Regions from separate parts of the Geobacillus sp. TFV-3 genome, predicted to be linked through region 2. Evidence: predicted binding sites of a transcription regulator. Region 2 holds the regulator's gene; the other holds the start of a gene.
What was found. The regulator LexA, encoded in region 2, represses DNA repair genes until DNA is damaged. The targets are predictions, from matches to a motif close to CGAACATATGTTCG.
Positions count from the first base shown of each region.

Region 1: recN (DNA repair protein RecN) is a predicted target of LexA. The motif match lies at 7,044-7,057, and genes of this name have one in related genera.

Region 1 covers NZ_MPSP01000001.1:1,149,479-1,164,966, forward strand. The annotation lists gene nusB (transcription antitermination factor NusB) at 1-81, shown strand, start outside; gene folD (bifunctional methylenetetrahydrofolate dehydrogenase/methenyltetrahydrofolate cyclohydrolase FolD) at 141-995, shown strand; gene xseA (exodeoxyribonuclease VII large subunit) at 1,007-2,353, shown strand; gene BJQ97_RS05870 (exodeoxyribonuclease VII small subunit) at 2,350-2,580, shown strand; gene BJQ97_RS05875 (polyprenyl synthetase family protein) at 2,584-3,477, shown strand; gene dxs (1-deoxy-D-xylulose-5-phosphate synthase) at 3,727-5,619, shown strand; gene BJQ97_RS05885 (TlyA family RNA methyltransferase) at 5,623-6,471, shown strand; gene ahrC (transcriptional regulator AhrC/ArgR) at 6,525-6,974, shown strand; gene recN (DNA repair protein RecN) at 7,101-8,822, shown strand; gene spoIVB (SpoIVB peptidase) at 9,094-10,389, shown strand; gene spo0A (sporulation transcription factor Spo0A) at 10,773-11,591, shown strand; gene BJQ97_RS05910 (YycC family protein) at 11,721-11,879, opposite strand; gene BJQ97_RS05915 (glycerophosphodiester phosphodiesterase) at 11,988-12,716, shown strand; gene BJQ97_RS05920 (DUF2627 domain-containing protein) at 12,790-13,038, opposite strand; gene BJQ97_RS05925 (sigma-54 interaction domain-containing protein) at 13,178-15,238, shown strand; gene yqiS (phosphate butyryltransferase) at 15,377-15,488, shown strand, end outside.
Region 2 covers NZ_MPSP01000001.1:2,146,364-2,161,851, forward strand. The annotation lists gene BJQ97_RS10820 (ABC transporter transmembrane domain-containing protein) at 1-781, opposite strand, end outside; gene BJQ97_RS10825 (YneF family protein) at 906-1,118, opposite strand; gene sirA (sporulation inhibitor of replication protein SirA) at 1,208-1,645, opposite strand; gene tkt (transketolase) at 1,897-3,903, opposite strand; gene BJQ97_RS10840 (DUF896 domain-containing protein) at 4,004-4,234, opposite strand; gene BJQ97_RS10845 (YneB family resolvase-like protein) at 4,364-5,017, opposite strand; gene yneA (cell division suppressor protein YneA) at 5,037-5,342, opposite strand; gene lexA (transcriptional repressor LexA) at 5,495-6,118, shown strand; gene glnA (type I glutamate--ammonia ligase) at 6,184-7,518, opposite strand; gene BJQ97_RS10865 (MerR family transcriptional regulator) at 7,558-7,959, opposite strand; gene BJQ97_RS10870 (methionine gamma-lyase family protein) at 8,036-9,307, opposite strand; gene hflX (GTPase HflX) at 9,321-10,568, opposite strand; gene BJQ97_RS10880 (trimeric intracellular cation channel family protein) at 10,729-11,346, shown strand; partial or broken gene BJQ97_RS10885 (DMT family transporter) at 11,503-11,580, opposite strand; gene BJQ97_RS10890 (Uma2 family endonuclease) at 11,679-12,248, opposite strand; gene BJQ97_RS10895 (thiolase family protein) at 12,415-13,566, opposite strand; gene BJQ97_RS10900 (3-hydroxyacyl-CoA dehydrogenase family protein) at 13,719-14,570, opposite strand; gene BJQ97_RS10905 (long-chain fatty acid--CoA ligase) at 14,585-15,488, opposite strand, start outside.

The sequences.
Region 1 (15,488 bases), 1.0 Mb from region 2:
GCGAAAAAATTCGGCGATTGGAAATCCGGAAGTTTTGTCAACGGCGTGCTTTCGAAAGTGAAGGCGGCGTTGCAAAAATAAAACCGGCTGCATCACGGTCTGATCTCGAATGATGAACGAGGAGAGGGGAACGAAACACGATGACAGCACAAATCATTAGCGGAACGGAGATGGCGAGAACGATTCGCACCGCATTGGCGGATCAAGCCGCACAGTTGAAAGCGGACGGCGTTGAGCCGGGGCTGGCCGTCATTCTAGTCGGCGACGATCCGGCGTCGCATTCGTATGTAAAAGGAAAACAAAAAGCGTGCGCCGAGGTCGGCATTCGCTCGTTCCTTTACACGTTTCCAGCGGCGATCGACGAAGAGACGCTGCTTGCGAAAATCCGCGAGTTAAACGTCGATCCAGCGGTGCACGGCATTTTAGTGCAGCTGCCGCTGCCGGATCACATTTGCGAATGGTCGGTTATTGAAACGATCGCACCGGAAAAAGATGTCGATGGGTTTCACCCGATCAATGTCGGAAAAATGATGATCGGCCAACGGGCGTTTCTCCCGTGCACTCCGCATGGCATTTTAGTGATGGTGCAATCGGCCGGCATTGACATCGCCGGCAAGCACGTTGTCGTCGTCGGCCGAAGCAACATCGTCGGCAAACCGGTTGGCCAGCTGTTTTTGCGTGAACATGCCACCGTCACCTACACTCACTCGAAAACGCCGGATTTGGCCGCCATCACTCGGCAGGCGGACATTTTGATCGTCGCTGTCGGCAAGGCGCGCCTCATCGGCCCCAAACACATCAAGCCCGGGGCGGTTGTCATCGACGTCGGCGTCAACCGGCTTGAGAACGGCAAATTGTGCGGCGATGTCGATTTTGACACTGTAAAAGAAGTGGCTGGCTATATGACGCCGGTGCCGGGCGGGGTCGGGCCGATGACGATTACGATGCTCTTGCACAACACGATTGAAGCGGCCCGGCAGCTGGCCGCAAAGTGAGGGCAAGTGCAGTGGAAGTCAAATATGTGACGGTCGGGGCGCTGACGAAGTACATCAAACGCAAGTTTGACGTCGACCCTCATTTGCGTGATCTATGGGTGAAGGGCGAGATTTCGAATTTTAAGCAGCATGCGCGCGGCCATATGTATTTTACGTTGAAAGACAGCCAAGGACGCATCGCCGCCGTCATGTTCGCCGGCTACAACCAACATTTGCCGTTCCGCCCCGAAGACGGGATGAGCGTGCTCGCGCGCGGGGAAATTTCCGTCTATGAACCGAACGGCAACTATCAGCTGTATGTGAAAGAAATGCAGCCCGAAGGCGTCGGAAGCCTCTATTTAGCCTACGAACAGCTGAAGCAGCGGCTCGAGGCGGAAGGGTTGTTTTCCCCGGCCCATAAAAAGCCGCTTCCAGCCTTTCCTCGCTGCATCGGTGTTGTCACATCGCCGACTGGAGCGGCGGTGCGCGATATTATGACGACGATTCGCCGCCGCTATCCGCTCGCCAAAGTCATTTTGTTTCCAGCGCTCGTTCAAGGGGACGGGGCGGCGCCCTCCGTTGTGCGCGCCATCGAACGGGCGAATGCGTTCGGCGGGGTTGATGTGCTGATTGTCGGCCGTGGCGGCGGCTCGATCGAAGAATTGTGGGCGTTCAATGAAGAAATCGTCGCCCGCGCCATCTTTGCCTCAAAAATTCCGATTATTTCCGCTGTCGGCCATGAAACAGATTTTACGATCGCCGACTTTGTCGCCGATTTGCGGGCGCCGACGCCGACGGCAGCAGCTGAGATGGCGGCGCCGCATGTTGGGGAGATCTCTAGGCGGCTCGCCGAGCGGAAATGGCGGCTCATCCGCGCCATGAAAGAGCGGCTTGCCGCTGATAAAGAGCAACTTCGCCGGTTGCAAGGATCCTACGCATTCCGCTATCCCAAGCGGCTCTATGAACAAAAAGAACAGCAGCTTGATGCGTTGCTTGAGCGGCTTAGCCGCCAACGCGAACGACTCGTCGACAGACATCGCCAGCGGCTGCATGAGCTTGACATGAGACTATGGCGGCATCATCCGGCTGCAGAGCTTGAGCGGATGAAAGAACGGCAAAAGGCGGCCGCCAATGCGCTGGAAAAAGCAATGCGCACTGCGGTGGAGCGCCATCGGTTCCGCTTTCGCTCCAACCTCGCCCGGCTTGAGGCGCTAAGCCCCCTTCGCATCATGGAGCGGGGCTACAGCTTGGTGTACAATGAGCAGGGTGAGCTCGTGAAACGAACGAAACAGCTTCGCATCGGCGAGCATCTTTCTATTCAAGTTCAAGACGGACGAGTCGATTGTCAAGTGACGGGAGTGGAGGAGAGTACGGTATGAGCGAAGAAAAAGAGATGACGTTTGAAGAAGCGATGAAAAAACTGGAGGAAATCGTCGATAAGCTCGAGGAAGGGAACGTGCCGCTTGAGGAGGCGATCGCCTTTTTTCAAGAAGGCATGAAACTGTCCAAGCTTTGCCATGATAAATTGCAGCATGTGGAGAAACAGTTGGAGTACATGCTGCGCGAAGACGGCGAGCTTGTCCCTTTTTCGCCGGAGGAGGAGTGACAGGTGGCGAAGCTTTCGGTTGAACAGTTTCTCAACGAACAAAAACGGGCCGTGGAGGCGGCGCTTTCCTCCTATATGGCGCGGCTTCGTGGGCCGGAGACGCTGAAAAAGGCGATGGCCTACTCGCTTGAGGCCGGCGGCAAACGAATCCGCCCGCTTTTGTTGCTGGCGACCATCCAAGCGCTTGGCAAAGACCCGGCGATCGGTCTGCCAGTCGCTTGCGCCATTGAAATGATTCATACGTATTCGCTGATTCACGATGACTTGCCAAGCATGGACAACGACGATTTGCGGCGCGGCAAGCCGACCAACCATAAAGTGTTCGGCGAGGCAATGGCCATTTTGGCTGGGGACGCTTTGTTGACGTATGCCTTTCAGTTGATCGCCGAAATCGATGATGATCGCGTGCCGCCTCCCGTCCGTCTGCAGCTTATCGAGCAGCTCGCAAAGGCGGCCGGCCCGGAAGGCATGGTCGCTGGACAGGCGGCTGATATGGAGGCGGAAGGAAAAACGCTGGCGCTTGCGGAACTGGAATACATCCACCGCCATAAGACGGGGAAAATGTTGCAATACAGCGTGCACGCCGGCGCCCTGCTCGGCGGCGCCGATGGTCGCCAGACGCGCGAACTCAACGAGTTCGCCGCGCATTTAGGTCTTGCTTTTCAAATTCGCGACGATATTTTGGACATTGAAGGGACGGAAGAGAAAATCGGCAAGCGAGTCGGCAGCGACCATGACAACAAGAAAGTGACGTATCCGGCGCTGCTCTCGCTGGATGGCGCCAAAGAGAAGCTGACGTTTCATATTGATGCTGCGAAGCGCCATTTGCGGCAGGCTGAGGTGGATGGCACTGTGCTTGCCTACATTTGCGAGCTTGTCGCGGTCCGCGATCACTGACTGATGCGGGGCGGCGGCCTCTTGTTCCCGTTGTTCGCTTTCCATCGGGGCGGAGGCGGCCTTGTTTTTTTGGTTGTTTCCGCCGGGCGGCCGCCGCAAGTTCTATAGATACCACAAAACTCGTTCTAGTGGTGACGGGCTGCGTTGGCGGGAAAAGTCGATTTTTCGCGCCGGATCATGTATAATAAATACTACCTGTACGAGGAGAAACGGCTCGGAGAACGACAGAATGAAAGCGAGTGATCTTTGTTGGATTTGACAAAAATTGACCATCCGCGCGTTGTCAAAAACATGTCCATTCCTGAGCTGAAACGGTTAAGCGCCGAGATTCGGCGGTTTTTAATTGAGAAGTTGTCGAAAACGGGCGGACATATCGGCCCAAACTTAGGGGTTGTTGAGCTGACGATCGCCCTTCACCGCGAATTCGACAGCCCAAAAGACAAGCTCATTTGGGATGTCGGACACCAGTCATACGTGCATAAAATTTTGACCGGACGCGCCGCTGCGTTCGACACGCTCCGCCAATACAAGGGGCTGTCCGGGTTCCCGAAACGGAGCGAAAGCGAGCATGACGTGTGGGAAACGGGCCATAGCTCGACGTCGCTGTCGGCGGCGATGGGCATGGCGATTGCCCGTGATTTGAAAGGGACGGATGAATACATCGTGCCGATCATCGGCGACGGGGCGCTCACCGGCGGCATGGCGCTTGAGGCGCTCAATCATATTGGGCATGAGAAAACGGATATGATTGTCATCTTAAACGACAACGAAATGTCGATCGCCCCGAACGTCGGCGCGTTGCACAACATCCTCGGTCGGTTGCGCACCGCCGGCAAATACCAGTGGGTGAAAGATGAACTGGAGCTGCTGCTCAAGCGTATCCCAGCGGTAGGCGGCAAGCTGGCGGCGACCGCCGAGCGGCTGAAAGACAGCTTGAAATATTTGCTTGTCTCCGGCGTCTTTTTTGAAGAACTTGGGTTTACGTATTTAGGTCCGGTCGACGGCCACGATTTTGAGGATTTGCTTGAGAACTTGCGCTATGCGAAGAAGATGAAAGGTCCGGTGCTAGTGCATGTCATCACGAAAAAAGGGAAAGGATACAGTCCGGCGGAAAACGACAAAGTCGGCACATGGCACGGCACAGGGCCGTACAAAATCGAAACCGGTGCTTTTGTCAAAACGAAAGAGGCCGGTCCGTCATGGAGCGCGCTTGTCAGCGAAACTGTGCGCCGGCTCGCCCGCACCGACCCGCGCATCGTCGCGATTACGCCGGCGATGCCGGTCGGCTCGAAGCTGGAAGGGTTCGCAAGCGAGTTCCCAGATCGGATGTTTGATGTTGGCATCGCCGAGCAGCACGCGACAACGCTCGCGGCTGGATTGGCGACGCAAGGGATGAAACCGTTTTTGGCCATTTATTCGACGTTTTTGCAGCGCGCCTATGACCAAGTCGTCCATGATGTATGCCGGCAAAACTTAAATGTCTTTTTCGCCATTGACCGCGCTGGGTTGGTCGGGGCGGACGGCGAAACGCACCAAGGGGTGTTTGACATCGCCTTTTTGCGCCATGTGCCGAACTTGGTGTTGATGATGCCAAAAGACGAAAACGAAGGACAGCACATGGTGTACACCGCCATCCGCTACGACGACGGGCCAATCGCCATGCGTTTCCCGCGCGGCAACGGGCTTGGCGTACCGCTTGATGAGGAGCTGAAAGAAATCCCAATCGGCACGTGGGAAGTGTTGCGCAACGGCTGCGATGCGGCGATTTTGACGTTTGGCACGACGATTTCGATGGCGCTTAAGGCGGCCGACGAGCTGGCGAAAGACGGCATATCGGTGAAAGTCGTCAACGCCCGCTTTTTGAAGCCGATGGATGAAGCGATGCTTCACGAACTGCTTGAAAGCCGCCTGCCGATCTTAACGGTTGAAGAGGCGGTGCTGCAAGGCGGCTTTGGCAGTGCTGTGTTGGAGTTTGCTCATGATCATGGCTACCACGGAGCGGTCATCGAACGGATGGGCATCCCGGACCGCTTTATCGAACATGGAAGCGTCAACGAGCTGCTCAATGAAATCGGGCTGACGTCGGCCCATATCATCGACCGCATCAAAATGATGGCGCCAAGAAAACAGAAAAGGGCTTGAGACATGAAAGGGAAAAAAGAACGGCTCGATGTGTTGCTTGTCGAACGAGGGCTGGCGGAAACGCGGGAAAAGGCAAAGAGAGCGATCATGGCCGGGCTTGTCTATTCAAACGACGTTCGACTCGATAAGCCCGGGGAAAAAGTGCCAGCCGACATTCCGCTTGAGGTGAAAGGCAACCCGCTTCCGTACGTCAGCCGCGGTGGGTTGAAACTGGAAAAAGCGTTGCGCGAGTTTCACATTCGCGTGGAAAATAAAATTGTTCTTGACATCGGCGCGTCGACCGGCGGTTTCACCGACTGCGCCTTGCAGCATGGAGCGAAGCTGACGTATGCCGTCGATGTCGGCTACAACCAGCTTGCCTGGAAGCTGCGTCAAGACGAGCGCGTCGTTGTGATGGAGCGGACGAACTTCCGCTACGTGACGCCGGATCAGTTTACGAAAGGGCTGCCGGAAGTAGCTGTCATCGATGTCTCGTTTATTTCGTTGCGGCTCATTCTGCCGGTCGTCAAGACGGTCATTGTGCCGGGCGGCGATGTGATTGCTCTCGTCAAGCCGCAGTTTGAGGCCGGCAAGGAAAAGGTCGGCAAAAAAGGGGTTGTTCGTGACCCGAACATTCACGAGGAAGTGCTCGAATCGATCATTCAATTCGCCTGCGCGGAAGGATTCGATGTTTTGCACTTATCCTATTCGCCAATTACGGGCGGCGATGGCAACATTGAGTTTTTGCTTCACGCTGTTTATTCGGGAGAAAATCACAAAGGGGAAAACCGTCTGCCGATGCCGATCGCACATATCGTACGTGAAGCGCATGCCCATTTGCGCGGCGACAGGACAGAGGGGCGCGGCGAATAGCGGCGGTCGGGGAACAACAGCGTGGCATTTTGCAAGCAAAGAGGTGGCGCAATGTGAACAAAGGGCAAAGGCATATTAAAATTCGTGAAATCATTATGAACCATGACATCGAAACGCAAGACGAGCTTGTCGAACGGCTGAGAGAAGCTGGCTTTAACGTCACCCAGGCGACCGTCTCGCGCGACATTAAAGAAATGCAACTCGTCAAAGTGCCGATGGCCAACGGCCGCTACAAGTACAGCCTTCCGTCCGACCAGCGTTTCAATCCGTTGCAAAAGCTGAAGCGGGCGCTTGTTGATGTGTTTGTGAAGCTTGACGGAACGGGCAACTTGCTCGTCTTGCGGACGCTGCCGGGCAACGCCCATGCCGTCGGCGTTTTGCTCGACAATTTGGATTGGAACGAAATCGTCGGTACGATTTGCGGCGACGATACGTGCCTAATCATCTGCCGTACGCCGAAAGATGCGGAAAAAGTGTCCGACCAGCTGTTGTCCATGCTCTAGTCGAGGACCGGCCCCGCTTCCGTTCCACGTTCAAGGACGGAACGACAGGGTGGTCCTCGCTTGCAAATACGAACATATGTGCTATAATCAAAAGAGAAATCAATCGGACAGGCAAGGAGTGGTGAAATGCTCGCCGAGCTGTCGATTAAAAATTTCGCCATTATCGAGTCGCTCTCGTTGTCGTTCGACAAAGGGCTGACAGTGTTAACCGGCGAAACGGGAGCCGGCAAATCGATCATCATCGACGCGATTCATTTGTTAATCGGCGGACGCGGTTCCGCTGAATTTGTTCGCTTTGGGGCGGAAAAGGCGGAAATTGAAGGGCTGTTTTTGCTTGATGATGATGGCCATCCATGTTGGCAAAAATGCGCGGACGTTGGCATCGATGCCAGCGACGGCATGATCGTGTTGCGCCGCGATATTTTGGCTAACGGCAAAAGCGTCTGCCGTATTAACGGCAAGCTCGTCACTACAGCGGTGCTGCGCGACATCGGAGCGACGCTTGTTGATATTCACGGCCAGCATGAACATCAAGAACTGATGGATCCGTCCCGCCATCTGCCGCTTTTAGACGAGTTCGGCGGCCTGGAGGCGGCAGAGGCGCTTGCCCGCTACCGCGCCGTCTATGAGCGGTATGAGGAGCTCGGAAACAAATTGAAAAAGCTGAGCGAAAATGAACAGCAAATGGCGCACCGGCTTGATTTGCTGACGTTTCAGCTGCGCGAAATCGAGCAGGCGGCGCTCGAGCCCGGCGAGGACGAGCGGCTGATGGAGGAAAAAGTTCGAATCGTTAATTTTCAAAAAATTTACACCGCGCTGCAGAAAAGCTATGAGGCACTCTCCGGAGAGGGACGCGGGCTTGACTCCATCGGGGAGGCGATGCGCCATCTCGATGACGTCGCAGGCATGGATGCAGCGCTCAAAGATGCGCATGAAACGACGGCGAACTGCTACTATTTGCTCGAGGAAGTCATGTACAAGCTGCGCGATCAAATTGAGGAGATGGAGTACGACCCAGAACGGCTCGATGTCATTGAAAGCCGTCTTGCGGAAATCGGGCAGCTCAAACGAAAATACGGGGCGACGATTGCTGATATTTTGCACTATGCCGAGACGATCGCCGAGGAAATCGAGACAATCGAAAATCGTGAAACGCATGTGCATGAGCTTAAGCAGCAGCTCGCTGCCGTGACGGACGAGTTGCTCACGGAGGCGAAAAACGTCACCGCTGTTCGGCAAACATATGCCCGGCGCCTGATTGAACGCATTCATCAAGAACTGAAAGACTTGTACATGGACAAAACGAAATTTGACATCGTATTTGCCAAGCGCCAAGGATCGCTTGATGCCCCGTTGGTCGACGGCGTGCCGGTTAGGTTCCAAGAAGATGGCATCGATGTCGTCGAGTTTTACATTTCGACGAACGTCGGCGAGCCGTTAAAACCGCTCGTCAAAGTCGCTTCCGGCGGAGAGCTGTCGCGCATTATGCTGGCGTTGAAAACGATTTTTTCCAAACATCAAGGAGTGACATCGATTGTTTTTGATGAGGTCGACACCGGTGTCAGCGGACGCGTCGCCCAGGCGATGGCGGAAAAAATTTACCGCATCGCCAGCCAGTCGCAAGTGCTTTGCATTTCCCATCTGCCGCAAGTCGCCGCGATGGCGGACACGCACTTGTTGATCGCCAAAGAGACGGATGGGGAACGGACGAAGACGGTCGTCAGGAAGCTCAATGAGGAGGAGAAAGTGAAGGAAATCGGGCGGATGATTTCCGGCGTCGAGATGACGGAGCTGACGAAACGGCATGCCAAAGAGCTGTTGGAACTGGCGGCGAAAATGAAACATTGATTCCTGTTTCCTCTGTTCGTCGAAGGGAGGAGCATCCCTCTCAAAGAAGGCTGATGCCGCCTGCTCTGACTTAGCGCCCGCTCTCCTCAAGAGAACTGCGGTGTTTCCATTAAAGATAAGCCAAAAGCCGTGCAACTGTCCAGATGCAAGTCCATCCAATTCCGGGCGGCTTTTTTATCGGCAGGGCGATTATATTTTCCCCGGTTCAGGCAAAATTAAAACTGTAACCGTTTTTGCATGGTGTAGGCGGGAGCGAGGAGAGTGGACGACATTGAATAAAGAAACGGCGAGAAAAATCGCAGGAGTGCTTCTCCTTGGTATATTGACGGCCATCGCTTTTTCCAAACCGATGAAGGAATATTGGCAAATTCCAAAGCAGCTTGTCCTGTTTGAAGGCGATGCGGTTGAATTTTCTGCTGCTTCCCTTCCTGTGCAAGCGGCCGTCAATGACCGAAACGCTCCCGAAACGCTCAATATTGAGCGAAAAAACGGTTCTCTGTCTGTAAAGGCGAAACGCCGGGGACGTGAAACGATGGTGTTGCAGGTTGCCGGAATGCCGATCAAGCAAGTGGATGTCAACGTGCTGCCGACGCTCAAAGTCATTCCCGGCGGACAATCGATCGGCGTCAAGCTCAATACGGTCGGCGTTCTTGTCGTCGGTTACCACCTTGTCGAAACCGAAAACGGGAAAAAATCGCCGGGAGAGGCAGCCGGCATTCAAGTCGGCGACATCATTATTGGCATTAACGGCCAAAAAATCGAAAACATGAGCGACCTCTCCCCTTTCATTGAGGAGGCCGGCAAAACGGGAAAACCGCTTCATCTAAAAATTCTGCGCGATCAGCACTCCATGACGGTGAAGCTCGTTCCGCTGAGAGATAAGCATGACGATGTGTACCGCATCGGCCTGTACATTCGTGATTCGGCCGCCGGCATCGGGACGATGACATTTTATGACCCCAAATCAAAAACATATGGCGCACTTGGCCATGTCATCTCTGACATGGATACGAAAAAGCCGATTGTCGTGCAAAACGGGCAAATTATGCGCTCGACTGTCACATCGATCGAAAAAGGGACGAGCGGCAATCCAGGTGAAAAATTAGCCCGCTTTTCCGACGGCGAAGAAGTGATCGGCACAATCACCACCAACAGCCCGTTTGGCATTTTCGGCAAGCTGATCAAACCACTGCCGAACGGTCCGTTCACAAAACCGATCCCGGTTGCCTTAGCGAACCAAGTGAAAGAAGGACCGGCAAAAATATTGACAGTGGTGGAAAACGACAAAGTCGAGCAGTTTGACGTGGAAATTGTCAGCACCATTCCGCAGAAATTTCCTGCGACCAAAGGCCTTGTGATTCGCGTAACTGACCCGCGCTTGTTAAAGAAAACAGGGGGGATCGTCCAAGGGATGAGCGGCAGCCCGATCATTCAGGACGGAAAACTCGTAGGCGCAGTGACGCACGTTTTCGTGAACGATCCGACATCCGGCTATGGCGTCCACATTGAGTGGATGCTGCAAGAGGCAGGCATCGATCTATACGGCAAACAAAAGAAAGCGAGCTGACAAAGTCGGCTCGCTTTTTCGCGGCAGCCAACACTCGATTCTTGCGTATATTTGGTGAAATGATGAATGATGATTTGGTCGCTGTTGATCTCTTCCGGATCATCCCAAGGCCAATGTTTCGAAATGCGGTGAGCAGCTTGATTGGTTCCGCCATATTGGTTAGGCTGCCACTAAAAATTTTTCAAAAAAGCGGCAAAAATTTTGCTGGTTTGGCATAGATATTTGGTGAAACATCCGTTAAAATGAAAGTTGTAAAGATTTTTCGACAAACGCATCGCTGGTGAAAACGAATATTGTCTAAAGAGCCCATTTTTTGTTATAATTTTTATTTTTTGAAAAATAAAAGGATTTTTTGCCGCTGTTGTCGAATGTACGTTAACGGAATGTTACATAGCAAGAAAAAGTGGGGGAGGACGATCGTTTTGAGCATTAAGGTGTGCATTGCCGATGATAACCGCGAATTGGTGACATTGCTTGACGAATATATCTCGAGCCAGCCGGACATGGAAGTGATCGGCACGGCGTATAACGGCCAAGACTGCCTTCATATGCTCGAGGAAAAGCGGCCGGATATTTTGCTTCTAGACATCATTATGCCGCACTTGGATGGGTTGGCTGTGCTTGAGAAAATCCGCGCAGGTTGTGAGCATCAGCCGAGCGTCATTATGCTGACGGCGTTCGGCCAGGAGGATGTCACGAAAAAGGCAGTGGAACTTGGCGCCTCCTACTTCATTTTAAAACCGTTCGACATGGAGAATTTGGTCCATCACATTCGGCAGATTCATGGCAAAACGGCGCCGATGGTCAGAAAAACCAGCTCTGCCTACCAGGCGCGCGACAACAAACCGAAAAATTTGGATGCCAGCATTACGAGCATCATCCATGAAATCGGCGTCCCGGCGCATATTAAAGGCTATCTGTACTTGCGCGAAGCGATCGCGATGGTGTATCACGACATCGAACTGCTCGGCTCCATCACGAAAGTGCTCTATCCGGACATCGCTAAAAAATACAACACGACCGCCAGCCGCGTCGAGCGCGCCATCCGCCATGCGATCGAAGTCGCTTGGAGCCGCGGCAACCTCGAATCGATTTCCTCGCTGTTCGGCTATACGGTGAGCGTCTCGAAAGCAAAGCCGACCAACTCGGAATTCATCGCCATGGTGGCGGACAAACTGCGGCTTGAGCATAAGGCATCGTAACGGAACACGAATGATAGCCAAAGCGGCAAGACGCTCCGCATTGCGGGCGTCTTTTTTGCCGTTTGGCGGCTTGCTGGAGCGAAAAGAGGGGAACACGGCTTGCGCCAGTGTGGTGTTACAGAGGCGGTTTTACCGCCAAGGGCCAGACGGTTCTTTTTCTCTTTTCTCCAATTCCAGCAGCTTGTTCACCAAAATGTGCGGCGGCATATGCATGATTTGCTCGATCGGCACGCCGAGCGCTTTGGCCAGCTTTTGCGCCGTTTCCAGCGAAATTTTCAACGGCTGCATCATCTCACCTCGTTTGTTCATAGTATTAGTTTTAGTATAACGAACGGCCGCCGGTTTCGGCCAGCTCCTTGGCTGAACGGCGAATAAATGCGAAAGGAAGAAGGAAGAATGACATGGATTTTTGCCCATCGCGGGGCGGCGGGAACGCACCCGGAAAATACGATGGCGGCGTTTATCGAGGCGGAAAAAGCAGGGGCGGACGGCATTGAATTGGATGTGCAGCTCACAAAAGACGGCGAAATCGTCGTCATTCATGACGAAACGGTCGACCGGACGACGGACGGCAGCGGCTGGGTGAAAGCCATCACGTACCGCGAACTGCGCCGATTGAACGCGGCGGCGAAATGGAGAGGCAAGTATGGCCATTGTCCAATTCCCCATCTTGAAGAAGTGCTTGCTTGGCTGTCATCAACACGGATGGCGGTCAACATCGAGCTGAAAAATAGCCTCATCCCCTACGAAACGCTTGAGCAAAAAACGATCGACCTCGTGCGCCGCTATGGGCTTGAGAAACGGACGATTTTGTCATCGTTCAATCATCATAGCATGCGCCTTTGCCGAACGCTTGCACCGGAAATCGAAACGGCGCTCTTGTACATCGAGCCGCTGTATGACCCATGGACGTATGTGCGCGCCATGAACGCCGACGGGGTGCATCCCCACTATCGGACGGTGACGGCGGAATTTGCCGCCGAAGCGCGGCGGCGCGGGGTGGCGGTCCGCCCGTTTACGGTAAATAAGCCAAATGTGATGAAAACGATGTTTGCTTATGGCGTTGACGCCGTCTTCACCGACTACCCGCGCCAAGCGAAGCAATGGAAAGAGAAAACGCCTTAACGAGAGACGTTAAGGCATTTTTTGTTTTCCTTGAAATGGATGTTTCCCAATGCAAAGGCATCAACGCTTCGAGTCAAGGTGTTTTTCGTTTTCGTTGAAAACGCGCCTGCACTTTGTTGCGCTTCCGGTCGCGGTGCAGCAAAAAACCGCCGAGAAACGCCAGCCCGGCGGCAAACAGCGCGAGCCCGGCGAGAAATTGGAGCCATAAGGCAGAAAACAGCGGCCCGTTGATGCCAAACAATGCATCGCGCATCCATTTGATGCCAAGCGCCGCTCCAAGCCCGGGAATGACTAAAATCAACAGCGCAATCATTCGCCTCATCGCGATCGCGTTCCTTTCCGAAAAGAGTGGCCTTATCGACTATCTTAGCGGTTATTGGACGTTTGTCAAGGAAAGAGCCAATCAAGTATGATAAAAGTGTCTGCAAAAATTGGCATACTATAAAGTGTGGTGGATGGACATGAAAAAAGTGATGATCATTGGCGCTGACTCGTGCGGCACATCGCTGTTGAAGCTGCTCCATGGAGCATCAGGGTTCGAGGTCGCGGCGGTCGTGGATGTAGATGCACACGCTCCGGGATTGCAACTGGCGAAAAAATGGGGCATTGCCGCCGGGAGCGACTGGCGTCCATGGATGGCCGAGCCGCTTGATTTGATCATTGAAACGACGGGCAAGGCGGATGTCCTAGAAGAAATCCGCCGACGGGCGCCCGAGGGGACGAATATTGTTCCGAGCGCGGTCGCGCGGATGATGGCCGATCTCGTTGAGGAAAAAGAAAAGCTCATCGCCGAGCTGAAAAGTGAAGCGGCCCGACGCGCTCTCATCTTTCATTCGTCCCACGATGGCATGATTGTCGTTGATGAATATGCTTACATTACCGATATGAATCAAAGCGCGGCGGAGCTGCTTGAAGTCGATAAAGACAAAGTGATCGGCAAGCATATTTTGACCGTTCTGCCGTCAAGCGGCTTGCCGCGCGTGCTTGAAACGAAGCAGACGGAGTTTCATCAAGAAGTGGAACTGGCCAATGGAAAAAAATTGATCACCACCCGCATCCCGATCATCGATAATGGCAAACTGTTTGGGGCGCTCGCGGTATTCAAGGACATCACCGAGCTTGTCGCTTTGGCGGAAGAAATCACCGACTTAAAAGAAGTCCGCATGATGCTTGAAGCGATCATCCACTCGTCGGAAGAGGCGATTTCCGTCGTTGATGAAAACGGGAACGGCATTTTGATCAACCCAGCGTATACACGGCTCACCGGCCTGACGGAGGAAGACGTCATCGGCAAACCGGCGACGGCCGACATCGCGGAAGGGGAAAGCATGCACATGCAAGTATTGAAAACGCGCCGCCCGGTGCGCGGGGCGCGCATGAAAGTCGGCCCGAAAAACCGGGATGTCATCGTCAATGTCGCACCGATCATTGTGGATGGTGTATTGAAAGGAAGCGTCGGTGTCATTCATGACGTGTCGGAAATTCAGCGGCTGACGGCTGAGCTCAATCGGGCGCGGCAAATCATCCGCACGCTCGAGGCGAAATATTCGTTTGCCGACATCGTTGGCGAGTCGGAAGAGATGAAGGTGGCCATCGAGCAGGCGAAGTTGGCGGCGAAAACGCCGGCGACGATTTTGCTGCGGGGGGAATCGGGGACGGGCAAGGAGCTGTTCGCCCACGCCATTCACAACGCGAGCGACCGGAAGTATAACAAGTTTATCCGCGTCAACTGCGCGGCCATTCCGGAAACATTATTAGAAAGCGAACTGTTTGGCTATGAGGAAGGAGCGTTTTCCGGCGCGCGGCGCGGAGGCAAGCGAGGGCTGTTTGAAGAAGCAAACAACGGAAGCATTTTCCTTGACGAAATCGGCGAGCTGTCGGCCAGCACGCAGGCCAAGCTGCTCCGCGTCTTGCAGGAGCGGGAGATCGTCCGCGTCGGCGGGACGAAGCCGATCCCGATCAACGTCCGCGTCATCGCTGCAACGAATGTCAACCTTGAAAAAGCGATTGCCGAAGGCGCCTTTCGTGAAGACTTATATTATCGGCTTAACCGCATGCCGATTTACATTCCGCCGCTGCGAGCCCGCAAGGAAGACATTCCGGCGCTTTGCCGGCATTTGATCCAGAAACTGAACCAAGATTACGGGCGCAACGTCGAAGGGGTGACGGATGAAGCGATGGCGCGGCTGCTTGCCTACGATTGGCCTGGCAATGTCCGCGAGCTCGAAAACGTACTCGGGCGGGCGATGATTTTCATGAAGTTTCATGAAGTGATGATCGATGCCGCGCATTTGCCGCCGCTCGCTTCGCCTTCGTCGGCGCCGGCGCCTCGACTGGGGATGGAAGAGGAGCTTCGGCCGCTTGGGGAAATGGTGAGCCGATACGAAGCGAACTTGATTGAGCAGGCGCTTCGCCGTCATCGCGGCAATAAAACAGCGGCGGCCCGGGCGCTTGGCATTTCGGTGCGCAATTTATATTACAAGTTGGAGAAATACGGGCTTGACAAAAATAGCATGCAATAACTTGCGTGAATTGAAGAATGTTGCACACTTTTATTTTCGAAAGCAGTGTGTTAAAAGCGTTTTCAGTTATAATGAGTTGGCACGGTTTTTGCATAAAAGATCGTGCCGAACGATTTGCAGAAAAGGTTGGTGCAGATGATGAAGCTTGAATCGTTAGTGGAAGAAGCAAGACAATGCCAGGACCGGACGGTGGCCGTGGCGGCGGCGGAAGATGAAGAAGTAATCGAAGCGGTGGCGATGGCGCTCGAAC
Region 2 (15,488 bases):
CCACAGCGAGAAAAAACGACAGCCCAACAAGCAGCCCGATCGTCGGGTCGAACAAAGCGTCAATTTTGGCGACGGCGATGTTTTTCGCCACGACGTCTTCCGATTGGCGGCGAAACGCCTCGACATCGTGTTCCTCATAGCCGAACGCCTTGATAACGCGAATGCCGCTGATGCTTTCTTGCACTTTGTCGTTCAGCGATGAAAACGCCTCTTGCGCCGTTAAAAACCGACGATGGAGCATCGTTCCATAGCGGCTCGTCGCCGCCGCCATCACGGGCATCGGCAATAGGCTGATCAACGTCAGCTTCCAACTGATCGAAAACGCCATCGTTGCCAACACGAACGCGCCAAGCGTCACCGAGTCAACAAGCGTCAAAATGCCGCTTCCAGCCGTCTGCTGAATCGCTTGCAAATCGTTCGTCGCATGGGCCATTAAATCGCCGATCCGCTTCCGCTGGTAAAACGACGGCGACATGTTCGTAAAATGTTGGTATAACTCGTTGCGCAGCTGGCGGGCGAGCTTGACCGCCGAACCGAAAATGAAAATGCGCCAAGCATAGCGGAGCCCATAAAGCGCCGCCGCAACCGCGGCTAGGACGGCGAGCCAGCGGATGAGCACTTCTTTTGTCATCGTGCCGTTTTTCATATGATCGACCAACAAGCCGATCACTTTCGGCGGGATTATCTCCAAAAACGCCACGATGACAAGCATGAAAATGCCGGTGATATACGCCTTCTTTTCTTGGCGGAAAAACCAAAACAAATCGCGAAACACGCGCATAAGGCCCGCCCTCCTTTCATTTGGCTGACGAACAATCGCCATATTATTGTAACAAAACTAAAAAAATTTTGAAAGAACATTTTGACAAAATAAAAAGACACTCTCGATCGAGTGTCCGTTTCGCTTATTTCAGTTGATTGTTCATCATTTTCATCATCTGGTTGATTTTCTTCTGCGACGGAGTCATGCCCATTTGCATCATCATCATCCGGATCATTTGTTCATTGATCGGCGGGTTTTTCTTCAAATAATTGATCATCGTTTTGCGGGCGACGAAAAATCCGATCGCCACCCCGGCGATGAGCGCCAGCACGCCAACGAGAATCGTACCCCACATAACAGCGATTTTCCTCCTTCTTGTTGTCTCCCTAACAGTGTACTAAACGATGCGTCATTAGACAATATTTCGCGACAAAAATCTTTTCATTACGCAAATTTTCTTCCTTGCCGAGGCGCGGACAGCCAACAGTAATCGGCAAAATCAGCGTCGACCGCCAAAAACGTCGGCGAAAGCCGAGCGAGCGCCTGGCCGATGTCCGCGGCAAGCGGCGCGCTGTCAGCGACAAGAAGCAAACGGCGCTTTTGCACGACAAGCAACGCTTCCTCGCCGGCGTCGTTTTGCAAAACAAACATATTGCGCTCCAAATTTTTGCCGACGCGGCCGGCAAAATATTGCTTTAAGCCGAGTTCCAGACGCGAAAATGACAGCCGTTCGGTGATAAATTCGACTTGCTTGCGGCAAATCGCCTTCAGCGGCGCTTTCGCGTATTGATGCTCACGAAGCAGTTCGACAATTTTTTCCGCCCGATGGCGGTAATGCGACGCCACATCGTCATTCAATAAATAAATCCAATAGCGGATCATGCCCCATCCCCCATTTCTGTTCATCTATTTTCTATTATAGAAAAGGAAAGGGGAAAAATATGTCTATTAACGGCAAGTTTTTTCACTAACATTGTCGATTTTTGTTTGCGGCGGCCATGAGGCCGCAAACAGGCAACACGTCACGAACTAGCTTTTGCCCTCGATTCAACCCCGAAAATACTTGACCCAGGCGCAGCCATCTTTCACAAAAACAAGCTGCCCCTGCAACAACGCAAGGACAGCTTTCCCGGTTACTTGCCGAGCAGCGCTTTTGTGCGGTGGACGACGTTGTCAACCGTAAAGCCATACTCGGCCATGATTTTCTCTCCCGGAGCGGAAGCACCGAATCGGTCGATGGCCAAAATGTCGCCCTCGGCGCCGACGTAGCGCTCCCAACCGAGCGACGCGCCCATTTCAATGGCGAGCCGCTTCGTCACGGCCGGCGGAAGCACTTCATCGCGGTACGATTTTGGCTGCGCTTCGAAACGGTCCCACGATGGCATGCTGATGACGGAGACATGGATGCCCTCAGCGGCGAGCGCTTCTTGCGCTTTTACGGCCAGACCGACTTCCGAACCAGTCGCCAACAGCAGCGCCTCTGGAGCGCCGTTTTTCGCCGGTGAAACGACGTACGCCCCTTTTTTCACGCCTTCATACGCCAACTCAGCTGTTGCCGCCAACGTCGGCACATCTTGACGCGTCAAGACGAGCGCGGTCGGCTTGTCCGTCGATTCGAGCGCCAGCCGCCATGCCGCCGCCGTTTCATTGGCATCAGCCGGTCGAATGACTGACAAGTTCGGCATCGCCCGAAGCGAAGCGAGATGTTCGACCGGCTCGTGCGTCGGGCCGTCTTCGCCGACGGCGATGCTGTCGTGCGTCAAGACGTAGGTGACTGGCAAGCCCATGAGCGCCGCCAAGCGAATCGCCGGACGCAAATAGTCAGAGAACACGAAGAACGTGCCGCCGAACACTTTCAACCCGCCATGAAGCGCCATGCCATTGAGCGCCGCCCCCATGGCAAACTCGCGCACGCCAAACCAAATGTTGCGCCCTTCGTAGCTGTCCGGCAGGAAGTTGCCGCCGCCTTTGATCAAGGTTTTATTCGAGCTCGCCAAGTCAGCCGAACCGCCGATAAACTGCGGCACCGCTTTGGCGATGGCGTTGAGCACTTCCCCGGACGATGAGCGGGTCGCCAGGCTTTTGCCCGCTTCATACACCGGCAGCGCCGCCTCCCAGCCTTCCGGAAGCTTCCCTTCAATCGCCCGCTTCAGCTCGGCGGCCAATTCCGGATGCGCCCGTTCGTACGCGGCGAACTGTTCGTTCCATTCCGCTTCTTTTTTCGCTCCTGGCTCTTGCACCGTTTCCCGGAAGTGAGCGTACACTTCTTCCGGTACATAAAAATCTTCGGCAAACGTCCAACGGTACGCTTCCTTCGTCAGCTTCGCCTCCTCCGCGCCGAGCGGAGCGCCGTGGACGCCGGACGTGCCCGCCTTGTTTGGCGCGCCGTAGCCAATCGTCGTTTTTACTTCAATGAGCGTCGGCCGGCTGAGGTCCGCCCGCGCTTCTTCCAACGCTTTCGCAATTTCTTCAATGTTATTGCCGTCCTCAACGCGCAAATATTGCCAACCGTACGCTTGGAAACGTTGGGCGACGTTTTCCGAGAACGACAAGTTAAGCTCGCCGTCAAGGGAAATGTCGTTCGAATCATACAGAACGATCAAGCGGCCGAGCTTCAAGTGGCCGGCGAGTGACGCAGCTTCGCTCGCCACGCCTTCCATCAAGTCGCCATCGCCGCAAAGGGCGTACGTATAATGATTGATGATCTCAAACCCGTCGCGGTTGTATGTAGCCGCCAAATGCCGTTCCGCCATGGCCATGCCGACCGCCATCGCAATCCCTTGGCCGAGCGGTCCCGTCGTCGCTTCCACGCCCGGCGTATGGCCGTATTCCGGATGGCCCGGCGTTTTGCTTCCCCATTGACGGAATTGTTTCAAGTCATCCATCGATACGTCGTAGCCGCTTAAATGGAGCAAGCTGTACAACAGCATCGACCCGTGCCCGGCCGACAAGACAAACCGGTCGCGGTTGAACCAGTTTGGATTCGCCGGGTTATGATTCATAAATTTCGTCCAAAGCGTGTACGCCATCGGCGCCGCGCCCATCGGCATGCCCGGGTGCCCAGATTTCGCTTTTTCGATCGCGTCAATCGACAGCGTTCGAATCGTCGTAATCGCCAACTCCTCGATTGAATGCGCCATCGTCTTCCTCCCTTTCATCAACATGGTGTCATTTACTATCATATAGAAAATCGATCGGCTTGTACAACGTTATTTTCCGGGCCGCCCCTCTTTCGATCGTTTAATGGAAGCGCCGCCGCTGGCTTTCCTTTAATTTTTTCGGCGTCACGTCGTTGCCGGTTGGGTCAATGACCGTCACCGTATGCAGCATATCGGTCATCGTCTTGCGGAACGCTTGAATGTATTCGCGGCGCAGCTTCGCTTGTTCCAGCGTCTCCTCGGCCGACAAGCCGCCGGTTTTCGCTTTTTTTGCCAGTTCATTGATGCGGGCTAATTTATGTTTGGCAAGCATTGATCATCTCTCCTATCTGCCATATTCTCACTCTGTTTTATCTTATCTGATCAACCAGGAAAATGGCAACGATGGCATCTTCGTTTCCTTTTGCCCGCTCACCGCTTTAGGGCCAGGCGCCGCACACAATCAACACCGCCTTTGTTGCTCGTCCATATATTCCTGGTAACGGCGATGGACGGTCGCCTTGGACGCCTCGTAGCCAAAGCTTCTCAGCGTCGCGGCAATATCAGCAAACGTCAGTCCGCGCTCGCGCAAGCGGACGATCTCCTCAACCGGCAGATCGATTCGGTCGCGCCCGGCGTTTTCGCCCCGGCGCCTTAAGTTCCGCTCCGGCCGGTAGCCGCGGGCGATGGCCCGCTGCATGCCGCGCTTAATTTTGGCGTTATGTATTTTTCTTTGGTACTCCTCGACAATAGCGATGATGGATAACACCATCTCATCGGCCTCCGACAGCGGCATCTCCCCGCGATGGCTGGCGCTGTATATTTTCACCCCTTGCTTTTTCAAGCAATGCAGCACCGCCATGCGCGCATGGCCGCGCCCAAGCCGCGTTTCATCTTGAATGAGCAGCACATCGACCTCGCCTTCCTCGCAAAGCGAAAGCAGCTCCAACACGCCGTCGCGGTCGGCTTCATAACCGCTCGCCTGCTCAGCGATCACTTTGACGACTTCCAATCCACACTCGGCCGCCAGCCGCTCGAGCTCATCTCGCTGCCTCGCGAGCGACGTTTCCTGTTCAGCTTTGTCCGTGCTGACTCGGCAGTAAATGACCGCCCTCATGGCCCATCCCTTCTTTCCATCACTGATTGACGGCCACCGAGCCGCCCTGCTTTGATTTTAACACAGGAATGACAATTTGTTCACCGGCGGCAAGGCGCGGGCTCGGCAAATGGTTGGCATCGACGACCCAGCGGATGAACTCATCAGGCGGCATATGATGCTCCTGCTCGTACTGTTTTGCCAGCCCCCAAAGCGTATCGCCGGGAGCGACCGTGATCGTCACGTATTCTTTTTTATCGACCGGGCTGCTGGCGTAAACGAACCCCGCCAACACGAGCGCAAACAAAAATGAAAACAGAAAGTAATGCAGCAACGTTTTCTCCATTTCCCCCACCCTTTTCCAGAATGTTTGTTCGCTTGCTTTCATTATAACCAAGAACATTTGTTTGTGTCAACAAAAAATTCGAACTTATGTTTGTTTTTTCATCTTCCTCATGGTATAATGAAAGCAAACGATGTGGCGAGAGGTGTTAAAGAATGACGAAACTATCGAAACGGCAACAGCAAATTTTAGAGTTTATTAAACAGGAAGTAAAAACAAAAGGCTATCCTCCGTCGGTGCGGGAAATTGGGGAAGCGGTTGGACTGGCGTCAAGTTCGACGGTCCACGGGCATCTTGCGCGCCTAGAAAGCAAAGGGTACATCCGCCGCGATCCGACGAAGCCGCGCGCCATTGAAATTTTGGACAACGATATGACCAAGGAGAGAGAAAAAGAGGAGATCATCTCGGTGCCGATCATCGGCAAGGTGACAGCCGGCCAACCGATTACAGCGGTGGAAAACATCGAAGGCTACTTTCCGCTGCCGAAGCGGCTCGCCGTCGGCGAGGAGCAGGTGTTTATGCTTGAAGTGATGGGCGACAGCATGATCGAAGCCGGCATTTTAGACGGCGACTACGTCATCGTCCGCCAGCAGTCATCGGCCAACAACGGCGACATCGTTGTCGCCATGACGGAAGACAATGAGGCGACGGTGAAGCGGTTTTTCAAGGAAAAGGATCACATCCGCCTGCAGCCGGAAAACGCCCATCTTGAGCCGATCATCGTCCGCGACTGCACGATTCTCGGCAAAGTGATCGGCGTCTATCGCCTGTTCGACTGACTCGTGCCGGCCTGCGCCCATAAAAAAAGCTGCCCTGAAAAAAACGGGGCAGCTTTTTTTATGAATCAGTAGAGTTCCATATATTGGTCCAATTCCCATTGATGAACCGTTGTCCGGTACATATCCCACTCAATTTCTTTCGCCTCGACGAAATGCTCGAATAAATGTTTGCCGAGCGCATGAACCATCACTTCATCCGACTTCAAGTTTTCCAACGCTTCATGCAGCGTTGCCGGCAAATCGACGATGCCTTCTTCGAGCCGTTCTTCTTTCGTCATGACGTAAATGTTTCGATCCACTGGCGCCGGAGGAGTGAGCTTGTTGCGAATGCCGTCAAGCCCAGCGGCTAAAAGCACCGCCATGGCCAAGTATGGGTTGGCCGACGGGTCAACGCTTCGCACCTCAATGCGCGTGCTCATGCCGCGCGAAGCGGGAATGCGGATGAGCGGGCTGCGGTTGCGCGCCGACCAAGCGACGTAGCACGGCGCCTCATAGCCTGGAACAAGCCGCTTGTACGAGTTGACGGTCGGGTTCGTCACCGCCGTAAAGTTCGGCGCATGCTTCAGCACGCCCGCGATAAACTGCCGCGCCGTATCGCTCAACTGCAAGTCGCCGTTCGGATCGAAAAAGGCGTTTTCACCGTTGCGGAACAGCGACAGGTTGCAATGCATTCCTGAACCGTTGATCCCAAAAATCGGCTTCGGCATAAAGGTCGCATGCAATCCGTGTTTGCGGGCGATCGTTTTGACGACGAGCTTAAACGTTTGAATGTCGTCGCACGCTTTAATCGCATGGGCGTATTTAAAATCGATCTCATGCTGGCCCGGAGCGACTTCATGATGGGACGCTTCGATTTCAAACCCCATTTCCTCAAGCTCGAGCACAATGTCGCGCCGGCAGTTTTCCCCGAGATCCGTCGGCGCCAAATCGAAATAGCCGCCGCGATCGTTCAGCTCCATCGTGGGGTGTCCTTTTTCGTCAAGCTTGAAGAGGAAGAATTCCGGCTCAGCTCCTAAGTTAAAGGCGTTGAAGCCGAGCGCTTCCATCTCTTTCAGCATCCGCTTTAAGTTATAGCGCGGACAGCCTTCAAACGGCGTGCCGTCCGGGTTGTAAATGTCGCAGATAAAGCGGGCGACTTTTCCTTTTTCTGCAGTCCACGGGAAAATGACGAACGTATCCAAGTCCGGATACAAATACATATCCGACTCTTCAATGCGGACAAATCCTTCGATCGACGACCCGTCAAACATAATTTTGTTGTTAAGCGCTTTCTCCAGCTGGCTGATCGGAATTTCGACGTTTTTGATCGTGCCCAAAATATCGGTGAATTGCAGGCGGATGTACTTGACATTTTCCTCTTTGACGATGTGTAGAATGTCGTCACGCGTATATTTTGCCATGTCCAAACTCCTCCCCGGCTCGGAAATCATTTTCCGTCATTAATGAAAGAAGCGAGCGAGATCTCCCTGGCGAAGCGATGCGCGCTGGAACCGGCCGGCCTGCAGCAATTCATTCCGCAAAATTTCGCGCAGTTCTTCGTCCGACAGCTTCGGTTTTCCTGCTTTTTCGACTTTCTCCGCCTGCCCGTGGCGCCCTTCCTCCCGCGCGGCAAAAATTTGCTTAATGCCCGCCAAGTTGACTCCTTGGTCGATCAAATCTTTAATCTCGAGCAAGCGGTCAATGTCATTGAGCGAAAACAGCCGCCGGTTGCCTTCCGTACGCGCCGGCGTGACGAGGCCATGTTCTTCATAATAGCGGATTTGCCGGGCCGATAAGTCGGTCAGCTGCATCACAATCCCAATCGGAAACAATGGCATGGAACGACGAATTTGGCTGCTCATGCCAATTCCTCCTCGCTTTTGATACCTTTATTTTACCATAATGTTAGGAAATGAGTCAATGAAACGTGACGTTTCCTCACAAACAAATCAACCGCTGTTCAAGCAAACGCTCAATGGCGGAACAGACGGCGATTTTCACATGCGAATACGTCAATCCGCCTTGCACATACGCGACATATGGGGGGCGCAACGGCCCGTCGGCCGTCAACTCAATGCTTGCCCCTTGGACGAACGTGCCGGCGGCCATGATCACTTTGTCTTCATAGCCGGGCATGTCGCTCGGATACGGAGTGAAATGAGCGTTGACTGGGGAGGAAGCCTGAATCGCTTGGCAAAACGCCACCATTTGTTCCGGATCGTCAAAACGGACGGACTGAACCAAATCCGTGCGCTTCGCCTTCCATGATGGCGAGGTTTTTAGTCCGATCCGCTCGAGCATCGCCGCCGTAAAAACCGCCCCCTTGAGCGCCTGGCCCACGGTGTGCGGCGCAAGGAAAAAGCCTTGATACATATCCGGCAAGCTGTAAAGCGACGGACCGACTTCCGCTCCAATGCCCGGCGAGGTCATCCGATAGGCGCACGCCTCCACATATTCCCGCTTGCCGACAATGTAGCCGCCCGTTTTCGCCAATCCCCCTCCCGGGTTTTTAATGAGCGAGCCGGCCATCAAATCGGCGCCGACATGGCATGGCTCTTTCTCTTCGACGAATTCGCCGTAGCAATTGTCGACAAACACGACGACATCCGGTTTGATCGACTTGACGAATGCAATCATGTCGCCGATCTCTTCGACAGTAAACGACGGCCGGTCCGCATAGCCGCGCGAGCGCTGAATGCCGATCATTTTCGTCCGCTCGTGGATCGCTTCGCGAACAGCTGGAAAGTCGACTGATCCGTCTTCTGTAAGCGGCACGCTCCGGTAGCTGATTTGAAATTCTTTCAACGAACCGATGCCGCGGCCGCGGACGCCGACGATTTCCTCAAGCGTATCGTACGGAGCGCCCGTGATGTAAAGCAATTCATCGCCCGGGCGCAACACGCCAAACAGCGCGATCGCAATCGCGTGCGTGCCGGAAATGATTTGTGGCCGTACAAGGCCTGCTTCGGCGCCGAAGACGTCGGCGTAAATACGGTCGAGCGTATCGCGGCCGGTATCGTCATAGCCATAGCCGGTCGACGGGATGAAGTGGGCGTCGCTCACTTGATGGCGGCGGAAGCTCTCAAGCACGCGGTATTGGTTGACATCGACCCGTTCATCGATGCGGTGGTGAATCGGCGCGATTTGTGCTTCGATTTCCTCGATGAGAAGAGCAATCGTTTCTCCGTGTTTCCATTGCGTCCAAAACATAGATGAACCCTTTCTATCGTTGGAATGGTTGCAGCTCCCCATACAAGGGGTGCGTTGGCAGCACGTACCCTTGGCAGTCGTACGTGCCACCTTGCTCATTATAGTGCCATTCGTGCAAAATGGTGTCCGATTTTAACCGAGCGAGCAATTTTCCTTCACGGCTTGGGATCGACACGTCGTAACAGGCCATTTGCTGTTTCACCGCCGCTTCAAGAAAATAGCGGAGCCGATCAATGTCGACGGCGGACAGCGCGCTCATCACGATGGAAGCAGTTGTTGTCGGAATGAATTCCGGCGTTTTTTGATCACTTTTATTGTACACCGTGACCATTGGAATGGAAGAAGCCCCCAATTCAGCGAGCAGCCGCAACACCGTCCGCTCGTGCGCGGCGTAGTCCGGATGCGACGAATCGACGACATGGAGCAACAAATCGGCCTCTTTCACTTCCTCAAGCGTCGAGCGGAACGCGGCGACGAGCGTCGTCGGCAAGTCTTGGATGAACCCAACCGTATCGGTGACAAGCACCGTGTAGCCGCATGGCAAGACGCATTTGCGCGTCAATGGGTCAAGCGTGGCAAACAGCAAATTTTCCTCGAACGAATCCGCAGCGGTCAGCCGATTGAAAATCGTTGATTTGCCGGCGTTTGTGTAACCGACGAGCGCCACTTGAAACGCTTGGTTTTTTTGCCGACGCTCGCGGTACCGCCCGCGATGCTCGGCGATGCGCCGCAGCTCAGCTTTAATGTCGTCAATGCGTCGGCGAATATGGCGGCGGTCGGTCTCCAGCTTCGTTTCCCCCGGACCGCGCGTCCCAATGCCCCCGCCCAAGCGGGATAGCGCCTCTCCTTGGCCGCTAAGGCGCGGCAGCATATACTCCAGCTGGGCGAGCTCGACTTGCAGCTTCCCTTCTTTTGAGCGGGCACGCCTTGCAAAAATGTCTAAAATCAGCTGCGTCCGGTCAATCACTTTCACCTCGCCAAGCATTCTTGTCAAATTGCGCGCTTGGCTTGGAGAGAGCTCGCTATTGAAAATGACGACGTCCGGCTCCAGCTGCTTGACCAACGCGGCGAGCTCTTCCGTTTTCCCTTTGCCGATATACGTCGCCGGGTGCGGCGCTTCACGTTTTTGCGTCAATTCTGCCACAACCTCGCCGTTCGCCGTCGCAACGAGCGAAGCGAGCTCCTCCATCGAATAGCGAAACCGCTCATCGTCGACGCCGGCGAGCTGGCAGCCGACAAGGATCGCTTGTTCACGGCTCATGGCATCCCCCTTCCTTTCCCTCGCGGCGAACATGTTCCCTACGTTCATGATACCAAATTCCACCGTTGGTCTGCTAGTTCGTTCCAAAAAAACGATTGATTTTCCGCCGCTTTTGCCTCTACAATGATACAAGAACACCGCACGGAAAGGAACAGCAAGAATGACGTGGGAAGTATTGAGCATTATCGGCACGGTCGCGTTTGCCATCAGCGGGGCGATCGTGGCGATGGAAGAGGAGTACGATTTGCTTGGGGTGTACATTTTAGGGATCGTCACCGCCTTTGGCGGCGGGGCGGTGCGCAATTTGCTGATCGGGGTGCCTGTGTCGGCGTTATGGGAACAAGAGCCGCTCTTTCTTGTCGCTTTGGCGGCGATGACGGTTGTGTATTTGTTTCCGAAGCAAATGCTGCCGCCGTGGAAGCGATGGGGCAACTTTTTTGACGCCCTTGGGCTGTCGGCGTTTGCCATCCAAGGAGCGCTGTATGCCGTCAAAATGGGGCATCCGTTAAGTGCGGTCATCGTCGCCGCGGTGTTGACTGGAAGCGGCGGCGGTATTATCCGTGACGTGTTGGCGGGAAGAAAGCCGCTCGTGCTGCGCGCAGAAATTTATGCCGCCTGGGCCATTCTCGCCGGCCTCGCCATCGGGCTGAAATGGGCCGAGTCGCCCGTTGAGCTGTATGTGCTGTTGATCGCCGTCGCCGTCCTCCGCATTTTGTCGTACACATACGGCTGGAAGCTGCCGCGGCGGGCGGTTGGAGAAAAAGTGGGCGGACAATGATAAAACGGCAAAAGCAACATCTACTCATTGATTCGTACGAAAAGATAGACAACTCCTCGCTTTTGGTTTGCTGACGCCTTCCTTACGCACTTTGCTCGCTTCGCACCGCCACGATCACCCCAACAACGATCAGCGCCCCGCCGAGCCAAAACGAGATTTGCTCACGACGTACATCCCGCCCCAAATGCTGGCGGCAAGCGATAAATACAAGGAAGCGAGAACGGGTTGTTTCATGGCATGGATCCCCTTCGGCTTTTTGTCTATTTAGAGGCCGCAACTTTTTTCGCAAAAGCCACCCTGGCAAAGCGACACAAAAACCTTTGCCAGCTGCATTACACTTCGCTTTCTTCCGGAGGAAACACCGAGGCGAGCGAAACGGTTAAATCCGGCTGCCAAAAGGAAACGAGTTCATCGCTCGGTCCGAAGACAGCTCGCTGTTGAAATCGCCCATCTTGCCGGCTGAACACTTCGACTGTCCAGTTGCTCGGATCCACAATCCAATATTCACGCACCCCATGTTTTTCGTATAAATGGTACTTCTGGTTTCGATCGCGTAAAGCGGTGCTTGGCGACAGAACCTCAACAATCAGATCGGGAGCTCCTTTCATTCGACGGCTGCGGATTTGCTCAGTCCGGCAGACGACCGATAAATCCGGCTGAACGACTGTTTTCGCCGTCCGTTCCGGCTCTTCGGGATCAAGCTGAATGTCAAACGGGGAAAGGATGACATGGCAGCCGCGCGCTTGGAAATACGAAGCTAAAGCCAAGTGCAGCTGTCCAACAACATATTGGTGCGCAAACGAAGGAGAAGCCAGTAAGTATGGAACACCATCAATCAGTTCCCAATTTCCTTCCCAATTTTCAATATCACTATACGTGTAAAACGGTTTCTCCTTTTGCACAGCGCTCCCCCTTTCACTTTGTTTTCTTTCATCTTATCACACGGCTTCGACTCTGTCCTATATTTTTGATTTTCCCATCACGAAAGAAAAAAACAGCGGCCGGTCGGCTTGCTGGCCGCCACCGCTGTCCAATGCTTCGTCAACCTGCTTTTTTCACGCCTTGCTCTTACTCCCGCTCGATGATTGTGGCTGTCGCCATCCCGTGGCCGATGCAAATCGTCAATAGACCATAGCGGCCGCCGCGCCGTTCAAGTTCATGGACGAGCGATGTCATGAGCTTCGCACCGGTCGCGCCGAGCGGATGGCCGAGCGCGATGGCGCCGCCGTTGACGTTCACCTTCGAAAGCGGGGCGCCGATTTCCTTTTGCCAGGCAAGTACGACCGGGGCGAACGCTTCGTTGATTTCAATGAGGTCGATGTCATCGATCGCGAGGCCCGCTTTTTTCAGCACTTGCCGCGTCGCCGGGATGACGCCGTCAAGCATGTACGTCGGATCCGAGCCGACGACCGTCTGCGCGACGATGCGCGCTTTCGGCTTCAAACCGAACCGCCTCGCCGCCTCCCGTTCCATTAAAAGCACAGCGGCCGCCCCATCGCTCATTTGACTCGCATTGCCGGCGGTGATGACGCCGTCTTCTTGAAATACCGGCTTGAGCGCGGCGAGCGCTTCCGGCGATGTGTCGGCGCGCGGGCCTTCGTCATCAACGACGAGCATCTCCCGGCCGTCGCGGTCAAGCCCTTTCACCGGGACGATTTCGGCGCGAAACTTCCCTTCGCGCAAGGCCGCCAAGGCGCGCTGATGGCTTTCGTACGCGTAGGCGTCAAGCTCGTCGCGCGTCAAGCCGTATTTTTTGGCGATCCGCTCAGCCGAGACGCCTTGGTGGATGAATTCGTATTTTTCATGAAGCGACGGCGGAATCGTCCGATCGTTGCCATCGCTTAAAATCGGCACTTTCGTCATGCTTTCGACCCCGGCCGCGATCGTGACATCCATATCCCCGGAGCGGATTTCCTGGGCAGCGAAATGGATCGCCTGCTGCCCCGAGCCGCACATTCGATTGATTTGCACGGCGGGCACTTCGACTGGAAACCCCGCCTCAAGCGCCGCCAGCCGGCCGATGTTGTATCCTTGTTCGGCGATCGGCGTCACGCAGCCCATGACGATGTCTTCGATCACCCGCTTGTCGATGCCTGCTCGGCGCACGACTTCATCGAGCACCACCGCGGCCAAATGGACCGGATGAACATCCCGAAAGACGCCGTTCCGCTTGCCAACAGGCGTCCTGACCGCTTCGACAATGACCGCTTCACGCACCATTTTCTCCCCCTTGTTGTTTTTTTGTCATCGCCATGCCTTGACGGTGCAAACCGCACCTTTTATCCAATGGCGCCCGCCGACCGATAAGCCGCGGGCGCTGCCAAATGGGCGCGTTTCTGCTCTCATGGCCTTTCCTGTGAAATAGCGCTTGTTCATTTTGTATACATGTAAAACCCTTTTCCCGTCTTCCGCCCTAAATGCCCGGCTTCAACGAGCTTGCGCAAAAGCTGCGGCGCCCGGAATCGATCGCCGTACGCTTCCGTCATGTTTTCGCTCACAAACAGGAGCGTATCAAGCCCGACCATGTCGGCCAGCTCAAAGGGCCCCATCGGATAATTGAGGCCAAGCCGCACCGCTTTGTCGATATCCTCAGCGGAAGCAACCCCTTCTTCGTACATGCGGATGCACTCGATCATATGGGCGGCAAGCGCCCTTGTCGTCACAAACCCTTGCCGGTCTTTCACGACGACCGTTTCTTTGCCAAGCTCCACAGACAGCCGGCGGATGGCGTCGACTGTGTCGTCGGAAGTCGTCTCACCTTTCACAATTTCGATCAACTTCATCACTGGCGCCGGATTGAACCAATGCATGCCGATGACGTTCTCCGGCCGGTTGGTCGCGGCGGCAAGCGCCGTAACGCTCAACTCCGATGTGTTGGTCGCCAAAATGGCGTTCGGCTTCGCCAGTTGATCAAGCCGCTGAAACACGTCTTTTTTCAGCGCCAAGTTTTCCGGCACTGCTTCGATGACGACATCCGCCCCGTGCACCGCTTCAGCCAAATCGACGGTCGGGCGGATGCGCCCAAGTGCTGCCGCTGCCTCCGGCTCGGACAGCTCGCCGGCTTTGACAAAGCGGCGCAAGCTTTTTTCCGCCGAAGCGAGCCCGTTTTGCAAGGCCGCTTCAGACACATCATACAAACGCACCGTTTTTCCCGCCATCGCCGCCGTTTGCGCGATGCCGCTTCCCATCACCCCGGCGCCGATGACGGCAATCGTTTCTGCCACGGTGTTCGCCTCCTTTACTCCGTCGCCGCATCGGCATAACGCGCCGCCATCTCATCGCGCAGTTTCCGCTTCAAAAACTTGCCGACGCTCGTTTTTGGAATTTCATCGAGAAACACAATGTCATCCGGCAGCCACCATTTCGTAAATTGCGGGCGCAAAAAGTCGTACAGCTCTTCCTTCGTCACGCTTTTTCCTTCTTTCAGCACGACGCAGGCAATCGGCCGCTCCTGCCATTTCGGGTGCGGCACGGCGACAACCGCCGCTTCAAACACCGCCTCGTGCGCCATGAGCGCGTTTTCCAAGTCGACGGACGAAATCCATTCGCCGCCGCTTTTAATGACGTCTTTTGTCCGATCGACGATTTTGACGAATCCTTCTTCGTCGACGGTGACGACATCGCCGGTATGCAGCCAGCCATCGCGAAATGCTTCGTTCGTTCTCTCGTCGTTGTAATACTCAGAGGCAATCCACGGCCCGCGCAAGCAAAGCTCGCCCATTTCCTGCCCGTCCCAACGAACCGGCCCGTTTTGGCCGATCACTTTCATCTCAAGCCCTGGCGCGAGCAGCCCTTGCTTGGCGCGAATGTCCAGTTTCTCCTCGTACGACAGCCCGTCGTGATAGCTTTTCGGGCGCGACACGAGCACAAGCGGGCTCGTTTCCGTCATGCCGTACGCGTGAATGAACGGAATGCCGTACTTTTCTTCGAACGCCCGGATGACCCCTTTCGGAGCTGCCGATCCGCCGCAAATGACGCGCGTTAAGCTGCTTACATCGTAGTTTCCTTTCTCGAGTTCTTGCAAGAGTCCAAGCCAAATCGTCGGCACGCCGGCGGTGATCGTCACCCGTTCGGCGTCAATCAGCTCGGCAAGCACTTTCGGGGTAAACGCTGGCCCCGGCATGACAATCGTCGAACCGAAC